DNA from 3 places in the Agrobacterium sp. DKPNP3 genome. Region 2 is predicted to be linked to each of the others. Evidence: riboswitches for the same ligand, from Rfam matches in the RefSeq annotation. Region 2 holds a riboswitch; each other region holds the start of a gene.
The links. Region 2 has a riboswitch for thiamine pyrophosphate ahead of thiM (hydroxyethylthiazole kinase). Riboswitches for the same ligand answer to the same signal wherever they lie in the genome.
Positions count from the first base shown of each region.

Region 1: linked by a shared signal. The riboswitch ahead of thiB (thiamine ABC transporter substrate binding subunit) and the one ahead of thiM (hydroxyethylthiazole kinase) in region 2 are both predicted to bind thiamine pyrophosphate.
Region 3: linked by a shared signal. The riboswitch ahead of ACUTJJ_RS12140 (ABC transporter permease) and the one ahead of thiM (hydroxyethylthiazole kinase) in region 2 are both predicted to bind thiamine pyrophosphate.

Region 1 is NZ_JBQYSN010000023.1:3,255-6,844, forward strand. Features, by position in the region: gene thiP (thiamine/thiamine pyrophosphate ABC transporter permease ThiP) at 1-967, opposite strand, end outside; gene thiB (thiamine ABC transporter substrate binding subunit) at 987-2,000, opposite strand; TPP riboswitch at 2,037-2,147, opposite strand; gene ACUTJJ_RS09045 (VOC family protein) at 2,193-2,585, opposite strand; gene ACUTJJ_RS09050 (ABC-F family ATP-binding cassette domain-containing protein) at 2,668-3,590, opposite strand, start outside.
Region 2 is NZ_JBQYSN010000013.1:32,391-35,980, reverse strand. Features, by position in the region: gene ACUTJJ_RS06030 (CoA transferase) at 1-593, shown strand, start outside; gene ACUTJJ_RS06025 (SDR family NAD(P)-dependent oxidoreductase) at 590-1,360, shown strand; TPP riboswitch at 1,641-1,737, shown strand; gene thiM (hydroxyethylthiazole kinase) at 1,788-2,588, shown strand; gene thiE (thiamine phosphate synthase) at 2,585-3,220, shown strand; partial or broken gene ACUTJJ_RS06010 (bifunctional hydroxymethylpyrimidine kinase/phosphomethylpyrimidine kinase) at 3,268-3,466, shown strand; gene ACUTJJ_RS06005 (3-oxoacyl-ACP reductase) at 3,490-3,590, shown strand, end outside.
Region 3 is NZ_JBQYSN010000036.1:22,673-26,262, forward strand. Features, by position in the region: gene ACUTJJ_RS12135 (TadE/TadG family type IV pilus assembly protein) at 1-1,048, opposite strand, end outside; TPP riboswitch at 1,232-1,334, shown strand; gene ACUTJJ_RS12140 (ABC transporter permease) at 1,459-2,244, shown strand; gene ACUTJJ_RS12145 (ABC transporter substrate-binding protein) at 2,241-3,191, shown strand; gene ACUTJJ_RS12150 (hydroxyethylthiazole kinase) at 3,188-3,590, shown strand, end outside.

The DNA of each region.
Region 1 (3,590 bases), on a different contig from region 2:
CGGACAGAAGGCGCGGCAGGTCGGAACTCAGTCCCGAGACGGCGATGGCGATAAGCGGCAGGCTAATGAAGAGAACGGCAAGAGTGATAGCCCCACCATCCCATAGATGGACACCAATGCCCCGGCCGTCGAACCGGCGAAGGGGCCGGCCAAGCGACGGAATCTCGGCCTCAGCGGAAGGAAGGAGCGCAAGAAGGCCAAGGAGAATGGCGGTGAGCGCAATTTGCAAGACAGACAGCGCGATCGCCCGCTGCGGATCGAAATCGAACCGCAGGGCCTGATAGATCGCCACCTCAAGTGTGGTGGCGGCCGGTCCGCCGCCCAGCAGCAGCACGAGCGTGAAGCTGGTCGCGCACAACATGAAAACGAGGCCGGCGATGCCGGGCATGACCCGAGCGACCGCTGGCCATTCGATAAAACGGAAAGTCGAAACCGGCCCCATGCCGAGACTTGCCGCCATGCGCCAATATTCGCCCGGAATCCGCTCCAGCGTCGCCAGCATCAGCCGGATCGAAAGCGGAAGATTAAAGAACACATGGGCGATGAGGATGCCGGAAAGACCGTAAATGCTGAACGGCTCGTCAAGGCCGGCGGACGTCAGGACGGTGTTCAACAACCCCTGCCTGCCCCAGATGGTGATAATGCCGAAGGCGCCGACGATGACAGGCAGCCCCATCGGCACCGCCATCAGCCTGATCACCCAGATCCGCCCGGGAAAGGCCCGGCGTCGGCCAAGCGCCAGCGCTACCGGCAGCCCCAAGACAATGGAAAAAACCGTAGAGAGCGTTGCCTGATATAGTGTGAAACGCAGGATACGCAGCGTATAGGGATCCATCACCCCGGCGGCCGATCCTCCCGCATCGAAGGTAAAAAGGGCTGCGACAGCGAGCGCCATGAACAGGAAAACGGCGGCAAAAGCCGCCGTTCCGAGGATGATCGACCGTCGATAATCCCGACGCAACATCATGCGGAAGCGTGCCTCTTGCTCAGTTCATGCTCATGGCGGCAAGCCATTCGTCGATCCACACTTTGCGGTTCTTCGCCACCTCTTCCGGATCCATCAGAAATGTCTTCTGCGGCACCACAAGCTTTGAAAACGCCTCCGGCAGCGGCTTGGAGGTGGCCGCGGCCGGCATCATCCAGTTGTTTTCGGGAATGGCATCCTGAAAGCCCGGCGTGAGCGTGAACGCAAGGAACTGCTTTGCCAGCTCCTTGTGCGGCGCATTTTTGAGAAGGCCGGAAACCTCTATCTGGATGTAGTGACCTTCAGAGAACGGCGCGGCTTGGTACCGATCAGTTTTTTCAGCAACCATGTGATAGGCAGGAGAGGTCGTGTAGGACAGCACCATCGGCACCTCACCCTTGGTGAATAGGCCATAGGATTCTGACCAGCCCGGCGTGACGGTCAAAATGCGCTTTTTAAGCTTCGCCCAGGCTTCAGGGGCCTTGTCGCCATAGACGGACTTTACCCACAGCAGCAGCCCAAGCCCCGGCGTGGAGGTGCGGGGGTCCTGAATGACGATTTTTTGCGAAGGATCCCCTTCCACCAGCTCTTTCAGGCTTGCCGGCGGTATCTTGACGGTCTGCGTGTCGTAGATGACGGCGAAGTGACCATAGTCATAAGGCACAAAGACATCGTCCTTGTAACCGCCCGGCACCTTGGCAGCCGAGGCGTCAATTCCGCTGACATCAAAAAGCCCGGTCTGTTTGGCTTCCGCGATGAGATTTGTGTCGAGACCAACCACGACATCGGCTTTGGACCCAGTGCCTTCGAGCTTTAACCGGTTGAGCAGCGCGACACCATCCGCCACACCGACGAAATTGACCGTGCAGTTGCAGACCGTCTCAAAAGCTTCCTTCACTTTAGGGCCTGGACCCCACTCCGAAACAAAGCTTTCATAGGTATAAACAGTGAGCTCTTGTTTGTCCTGCGCCTCAGCAAAACCGAGCAGAAGCAGCAAAGCGACGATGACAGAATTCGGAAAAAAACGACGGCGCACGGGCATCTCCTCAAACAAAAAGGGAAATAGCCGCCTGTCCAAAAGCCGTCTAATCCCTCCGCCGGTATGAACCGGATCAGGTTCTTCGGGTTGGCAAGCCTCTCAGCCTTCTGCACAAAAGCGCACAAGACACCCCGTTAGATCAAGATGATGGTGTAGTCCCCTCGCCTTATCTTGGCAAGATGGCTCGTCTCAGCCCTGCTGCGTCATATGCACGAGTTCCCAGACATGCCCGTCGGGATCCTGGAAGCTGCCGGCATACATGAAGCCGTGGTCCTGAACCGGCTTCCAGCCGTTGCCACCAGACGCGAGGGCCGTTGCGATCATCCGGTCGATTTCCTCGCGGCTGCCGGCGGAAAGACAGGTTAACACCTCGGTGCTGCTTTTGGCGTCGGCAATCTCACCGTTGATGAAATCGCGAAAACGCTCTTCCTGAAGAAGCATCACGAAGATGTTCTCTTCTACGATCATGCAGAGCGTGCGGTCGTCGGAATATTCCGGATTGAAGCTGAAACCGAGTGCCGTGAAGAAGTTTCTCGATACTTCGATGCTCTTGACCGGCAGGTTGACGAAAATCATGCGCATTTCAGACCTCCTCCATGAAGAGCGGGCATAGAACGTCAATTCCGCCTGTGTGTCAAAGCGCGGATGGACCAGTTACGCTGCATCAGCCCTCCAGCTCCTCGCGCAGCATCTCAAGCTCCAGCCATTCCTCTTCCATGGCCTCCAGCTTGTCACGCAGCTTTTCCATTTCCTGCGCCAGTTTGTTGAAGGTCGTCTGGTCCTTGGCAAAGAGTTCCGGGTCAGCCATACGCTGTTCCCGTTTTGCGATCTCTTCCTGGGTCTTCTCAATCTCCTTCGGCAGATTTTCGAGCGCGAATTTCTGCTTGAAGGAGAGTTTACCCTTCGTCTTTGCAGGCTCCTGCGATGCCGAGGCGGAAGATGACGCTTTCGCCTTTTCCTGCTTCTCCGCCTTGCGCTTTTCGTCCGCAGCACCCTTGCGCTGCGCCATCATGTCAGAATAGCCGCCGGCATATTCGATCCAGCGCCCGTCAGGCTGGTCGGGATTAACAGGCGCGATCGTGGAGGTCACGGTGCGGTCGAGAAAATCGCGGTCGTGGCTGACGAGGATGACCGTGCCGGAGAAGCCGGCAACGATTTCCTGCAGGAGGTCGAGCGTTTCGATATCGAGATCGTTGGTGGGCTCGTCGAGGATCAGAAGGTTGGTCGGCCGCGCCAGAATACGCGCGAGAATGAGGCGCGCGCGTTCGCCACCGGACAGGTTGCGAATGGGCGTGCGGGCCTGTTCCGGCTGGAACAGGAAATCTTTCATGTACCCCGTCACATGCTTCAACTCGCCGTTAACGAGCAGGTTTTCCCCGCGGCCATCGGTCAGATAATGCGCGAGCGTATCGTTCGGGTTGAGATCCTCGCGCTTCTGGTCGAGCGTCGCGATCTCCAGATTGGTGCCGAGCTTCACCGTGCCGCTATCCGGCTCGAGCTGGCCCGTGAGCATCTTCAGGAGCGTCGTCTTGCCGGCACCGTTGGGGCCCACGAAACCGATGCAGTCACCGCGATGGACACGCAGCG
Region 2 (3,590 bases):
GGGCCGACGTGATCGTCCATGGCTACCGACCGGGGGCGCTGGCAGACCTCGGCTTCGATCCGGCACAGCGTCGGGCAATCAATCCCAACTTGATCGACGTCTGCCTTGACGCCTATGGCTGGACAGGTCCGTGGAAAGGACGACGCGGCTTCGACAGTCTCATTCAGATGAGTACCGGGATCGCCGATACTGGCATGCGTTTGATGGGTCGTGATCGCCCGACGCCGTTGCCCGGACAATCCATCGACCACGGGACAGGTTACTTGATGGCCGCCGCGGTAGTTCGAGGCCTGACCGAAAGACTGCGCACCGGGCGCGTCCTCGAAGCCCGCGCATCGCTGGCACGCACCGCACAATTGCTGGTGTCCGCTGGCCACCAATCCGCCGATACGACGGCGTTCTTGCCAGAACAGCAGGAAGACTTGTCGGATGCAATCGAGCGCACCGGTTGGGGACCGGCGCGGCGTTTGCGACCGCCTGCTGCAATTGATGGCGTCACAATGGGCTGGGATCTTCCCGCCCCGAAACTGGGATCATCGCCGCCGGTCTGGCTGAACACCAAATCGACCTCATCCACGGAGCTTACATCATGACCAAAACAGTTGTTATCAGCGGCGGCGGCAGCGGTATCGGTTTGGCGACGGCGCGATATTTTGCGGAACGCGGTGCGCAAGTGGCCATCATTGGCCGAAGGAAGTCCGTTTTGGAGGATGCCGCAGCTGCAATTGCGCGCGAGTTTCCGCAGGCACCGAATGTCTTGGTGATTGCGGGTGATCTTGGAAACGCGCCGGAGGTTGAGGCCATTAAAGCTGATCTATCGGACCGGCTTACGACCCTTGACGTGCTGGTCAACGCTGCGGGCGGTCACGTGCTGCGTCAATTTCCGGCTGAAACCTATGCTGACGGATTGGCGGGTGTGGCCCGCCGCTGGAACGACAATTTCCGCAACAACACGCTTGCCGCTGTCCTTCTCACAGAAGCTCTTTTGCCACAATTGCGGTCTCCGGGAGGACGCATCATTCTCCTGAGCTCGATCGCGGCCTATCGCGGCTCAGGAAATGGCTGCTACGGTGGTGCCAAGGCAGCCCTGCATCCTTACTGTTTCGATCTTGCCAAGTCGCTGGGCGGCAAAGGCATCACGGTCAACGCAATTGCGCCCGGCTATGTGTCCGAGACGGGCTTCTTTGGTACAGCTCTGTCTGATGCGCTGCATCAGGCCAAGATTGCCGAAACGATGAACGGCCGGGCCGGCATCCCCGCAGATATCGCTCATACGATTGGGTGGCTTGCCTCTGCTGAGGCTGCACATATCACTGGGCAGATCATTCAGGTCAACGGGGGCGCAGAGCGTGGACGCTAGCCTCGGTTTTCCACGACACATGAAGTCAACGCACTTAAATGCACAGCCTTGCACACAAGGATATGCTCGCTAACCTTGCAAAGAAATAGCGCAGGATTTTTCCTGAGGAGATCTAACCCGATCCTATTTATAGCTTCCTCGCTGGGAAATCCGAGTCGTCGGAATCATACTTCAATCATGAAGAAGCAACATAAACCAGCTTGCAATAACTCGCTGAGTCCCAGCCGGGCTGGCTGCTTTTTAAAGTGACAATCGTTCGGTTCTCTGCAACAACGAACACATTGAGAGACAGGGGCGTTCGTCGAAAGGCGGGCTGAGAAGTACCCTTGGAACCTGAACCAGATAATGCTGGCGGAGGGAGTCGCTCGGGATCTTCGCAGGCTTTTGCGTTCCGCTCCCGCGTCTTGCTCCGTTCGAAAGGAGCAACATGCAGCAGACCTCGCCCGGAAGCCTACTGACGGCGCTACGCGCCGATCCGCCGCTCGTCCAGAACATCACCAATTTCGTGGCAATGAACATCGCCGCCAATGTGCTGCTCGCCGCCGGGGCTTCTCCCGCCATGGTCCATGCCGAGGAAGAAGCGAGCGAGTTCGCAGGCATCGCCCGCGCATTGACTATCAACATCGGCACGCTGTCAGCAGGCTGGATGAAAGGCATGCGCAGCGCCGCAGATGCCGCCAACCGTGCTGGAAAGCCCTGGGTGCTCGATCCTGTGGCGCACTATGCGACGAGTTTCCGACGCCAGGCGGTCGATGCGCTACTGGCCCATCGCCCGACTATCATTCGCGGCAACGCTTCCGAGATCATTGCCTTGGCCGGTGGCACCAGTCGCGGGCAAGGCGTCGATAGCCGCGATCCGGTAGAGCAAGCGCAGTCCTCTGCCCGCATCCTCGCGAAAGCACACGGGGCGGTCGTCGCTGCCACTGGCGAGATCGATTTCGTTACCGATGGCGAGCGGGCCTTCGTTGTCGAAGGTGGGTCGCGTTTCATGCCTGCAGTCACGGCGCTGGGATGCTCACTCACCTGCCTCGTTGGTGCTTTAGCGGCGGTTTTCCCGACCGATCCGCTTGTGTCCTCTGTCGCGGCGCTCACCATCTTCGCAGTGGCAGGCGAAAACGCGGCGCGCCAAGCGGATGGCCCGGGCTCCTTTGCGTGGCGTTTCCTTGACGCGCTTTCCGCCCTTGATGGCCCGACGCTCGACAGACAGGCAAGGATTCGTGCGGCATGAAAAGCTTCGACCTCTCGCTCTATCTCGTTCTCGATCCTGATCTCTGCGCCGAAGTCGGCATGGTAGAGACGGCCCGCGCCGCGGTAGCCGGTGGCGCAACGATCGTGCAATTGCGCGACAAGCACGCCGACACGGCGGCGATAATCGAAACCGGCCACGCGCTGAAGGCAGCGCTGGCGGGCACCGGCGCATTACTCATAGTTAACGATGACGTCGAGGCGGCGATCACTATCCGCGCCGACGGTCTGCACATCGGTCAGGAGGACATGGATGCGCGCAGAGCCCGCAGACTGATCGGCCCTTCCATGATCCTTGGCCTCTCCGTCGAGACGGAAACGCTGTCTGCCGCAGTGGACGTCGATCTCGTCGACTACGCCGGCATCGGTCCTGTCTTCGGAACGCCGACCAAGCCTGATCACAAGCAGCCAATCGGCTTAGACGGATTGGCCAGGTTAATTTCAATATGCCCGGTCCCGTCGGTGGCGATCGGAGGCCTGAAAGCCGGGCATGTTGATGAGGTGTTTAGAGCGGGCGCCCAAGGGCTTGCAGTCGTTTCGGCCATATGTGGCAGGCCGGATCCACGCGCAGAGGCTGCGCTTATCGCGGAACGAATCAGAAAGGTCAAAGGGTGATATGCGACATTCTTTCGATCGCCGGCTCTGACCCATCCAGCACGGTCTGGTTCGAGGCAGCGAGAGTTCAGGCAGTTAATACGCGCGTCACTGGCTGCACCCTCTCCAGCGCGCTCGCCGTCGAACTCGCCAACGGGGGGGCAACTCAGCCAAGCGATGGCGGCTGCCAAAGCCTATGTCGCCAAGGTGGGTACGCTCCACATCGGTTCCGGCCATAGGCCGAGGCAACATTTTCATGCGCTATAGCGCAATCAGGAAGGATGAAAGGCATGACACTTGATATCAGTAAGCAGACGGTCATCGTAACCGGCGCCGGACGTGGCCTTGGCGCGGCGATTGCCGAAGCTCTCGCACGTGAAGGCGCAAAAGT
Region 3 (3,590 bases), on a different contig from region 2:
TCCAAATCTTTTTCTTGGTACATGCGGCTTTTGCAGCATCGGCCACGCCATCCGACACGAAGAAAAGGATTTTTTCAGGTGTAGCGGAACTCGCGCCATTTCCCGACGTTCCCATCTTCGGTATTATCCTCGTCAGTGCACGGTCGAAATTCGTATGCTGGTCGCTTTTATAATTGTGGCCTGGAACTGACATCAACTCAATTCCTCTGATCTTTTTTTTGGCCGCCTGCAAATCCGAGGTACGCGAGACAATCTCCGGAAGGTCCTTGTTAAAAAAGGCATCCTCTGCTGTCTTTCCGAAAGTGTAGACAGCAATGCGATACTGATCAGGTTTTTTGCGCGTGTCCTGAGCTGTGTCCATCAAACTCGCAGTCGCCTTTGCAACCACGTCGATGCGCGTCGTCGCGTTGATGTATCCCTTCGCCTGCGGATCCTTGTTTTTGAGCCGGAAATAGCTGCTGTTGGGATCGGAAGATCCGTCCGCCAACGTGACATGGCAGGCGAACTGACAACCGAGGGCGGCTTTCATCGTTGCCACATCGGCGGGCGTTGCGCCGACGCCCATGGAAGGCGAGTTGTCGAGCAGCAGATAGAAGTCGGTATAGGTTTCCGTCTCATATTTGGCAGTTGCGTTGCCGGAGACAGTCAGGAAATCCTTTCCCAGGACTCTGGAGAGCGTTGTATTAAGCGAAGCCTTAAAACTCAATGACGATTCGATCACGGTGTTATTCTTCTTCACCTGTATATCGAGCTCCAATAGGCGATATTCCGGGTTCCCCCGCTGATTGCTGTGAAAAAAAGCTTCAGCCTCTTCCTTTCCAACCGAAACGACGCCGTTGCTGGCCATTCGCCGTGCAGCCTCGGCACTGGCTGAACTTTCCGCAACCACGGCCAGAGCCGCAGAATCCGCTGCCATCTGAAGATCGGATTTCACGCTCATGGCTCGAACGACATCCAGCGCAACGCCGGCGGATCCGATGATCGGTATGATCAGCAGAGCACTCAGAATCGCAAAGTTTCCAGACTTGTCCCGCCAGATGTTTTTCAAGATCAGCTCCGAATTATCAGAATTCGGATGAGGTTTATTTCAGTGTCGTTGCGATATAGTTTATCTATATAACTAATTACCAATAAATCCGATATTACTAATAACTATATTTAAGTAATATATAGAAGACCCATGATCTGTCGGCGGAGCCGTTGACATTTTTAGATCATGTCTTACAAAACAAGCTCTTCCGAGGGGAGCACCTGACGGTGCTGAGATGGCGACGAGCCGGACCCTTGAACCTGATCCGGGTCATGCCGGCGTAGGAACGGAACTGTCGCGCCTTCAAGGGGCTGCCCATTCTCTTCTCCGCTATGCTTGATCTATGTGATCGTCACATCTGGAGACGACGATGACGCTGAACACTTCCTCCCTTCGCACGTGGTGCGTTTGCGTCTGAGGACCGGCTCATGCGTGCCACCCATGCGCTGAATGGTGTCGGTCTTCTGCTGCTTCTCTGGCAGGCGGGAACATGGCTGCTTGCGCCGCCGCGTTATATTCTGCCACCGCCCGCCGATGTCGCCGCCGCCTTTTGGCGACAGCCCGGTTTCCTGTTCGGCCAGGCCATGGTGACATCAGGCGAAATGGCGCTCGGTCTCGCGGCAGGCGTTGCCGCTGGTATTCTCGTTGCCTTCACGATTGCGGCCACCCCGCGCTTTGGGCGGCTTGTCTGGCCCATGGTTCTGGTCTTACAGGCCTTTCCGGTCTTCGTGCTCGCTCCCATCCTTGTCCTTTGGTTCGGCTTCGGCATGGCCTCGAAAGTCGTGATGACCGCGGTTATCATCTTCTTCCCCGTCGCTTCGGCTTTCACCGATGGCCTCAACCGCACGGACCGCGCCATCCTCGACGCCGCCTCGCTGACACAGGCGAGCCATTGGCAGATCCTCACACGGCTGCGCGTGCCACTGGCAGTGCCCTCGCTGATTTCGGGCTTGAGGGTCGCCGCACCACTCGCCCCGCTCGGCGCCGTCATCGGCGAATGGGTGGGCGCATCGGCGGGACTTGGTTTCGTCATGATCCAGTCCAATGCCCGTATGCAGACAGATACCATGTTCGCCGCCATGCTCATTCTGGCCGTCATGGCCGTGCTGCTCAGGCTGATCGTCGACCGGGCGACAGCCAATCTGGCCCCCTGGGCCAAGGAAACAGAACACACCATTCCATTCAGATATTTCCGGAGACTGTCGGCACCATGAAACGAACGCTTCTTTCCATCGCCATCGCCGCGGCAAGCGTGCTTGCGCCCATGCAATCTGAGGCCGCCGAGAAGCTGACTGTGTTGCTTGAATGGTTCGTTAACCCTGATCATGCCCCGATGGTGATAGCCAGGGAGCGCGGCCTGTTCACCGAGGCCGGGCTGGAAGTGGAACTGGTGCCGCCAGCCGATCCCTCCGCAGTGCCGCGCCTCGTCTCGGCGAAACAGGCCGATATCGGCGTACATTACCAGCCGAACCTTTATCTCGACCACGAAGCCGGCCTGCCGCTCGTCCGTTTCGGCACGCTGGTGGAAACACCGCTCAACACCGTTACGGTTCTCGCCGATGGGCCGATCAAGAGCCTGAAGGACCTGAAAGGCAAAAAGGTCGGTTTTTCCGTTTCCGGGTTCGAGGATGCGATGCTGAAGCGCATGCTGGAGAAAGACGGGCTGACGAAGGACGATGTCGAACTCGTCAATGTCAATTTCTCACTCTCGCCATCGCTGATCGCCGGCAAGGTGGACGCCACGCTTGGCGGTTTCCGCAATTTCGAACTGACTCAGATGAAGCTAGAGGGCCATGAAGGACGATCTTTCTTTCCCGAAGAAAACGGGGTGCCTGCCTATGACGAGCTGATCTTCGTCACTCATCGCGACCTCACCAAAGACAGCCGCCTGCCGCGTTTTCTTTCTGCTGTCGAACAGGCCGCGATCTACATTACCAACCATCCGCAGGAGGCCTGGCAACTCTTCATCAAGGCCTATCCGAACCTTGATGACGCGCTGAACAAGCAGGCCTTTTTCGACACGCTGCCGCGTTTTGCGAAGCGCCCGGCAGCACTCGACCGCACCCGATACACCCGTTTCGGCGCCTTCATGCAGCAGATGCAGCTGATCAAGCAGGCCCCCGCAGCGGAGGATATTGCCGTGGAGTTGCAACAGCCATGAGCGGCGATTTCCCGACAGCGGCAAAGGCCGCCGAAATTCTGGACCGCGTGCGGCAAACGCGCCCACGCGTCCATTGCCTGATGAATACCGTGGTGCAAAAATTCACCGCCGACGGCATCACCGTCGTCGGCGGCATTCCCTCCATGACGACCTCACTCGAGGAAATCGAAAGCTTCGTTGCCAGGGCGGATGCGTTGACCGTCAACCTCGGCACGCTGGATTCGGAGCGACGTAAGGTCATTCGCATCGCGATCGAAATCGCAAATGCATCTGGCAAGCCGTGGATCGTCGACCCCGTGCATGTCGACTATTCGCCCTCGCGGCTGGCGTTCGCGCGCGAACTCATTGCGCTTTCCCCTACCGTTGTACGCGGTAATCACGCCGAAATGACCCTGATCG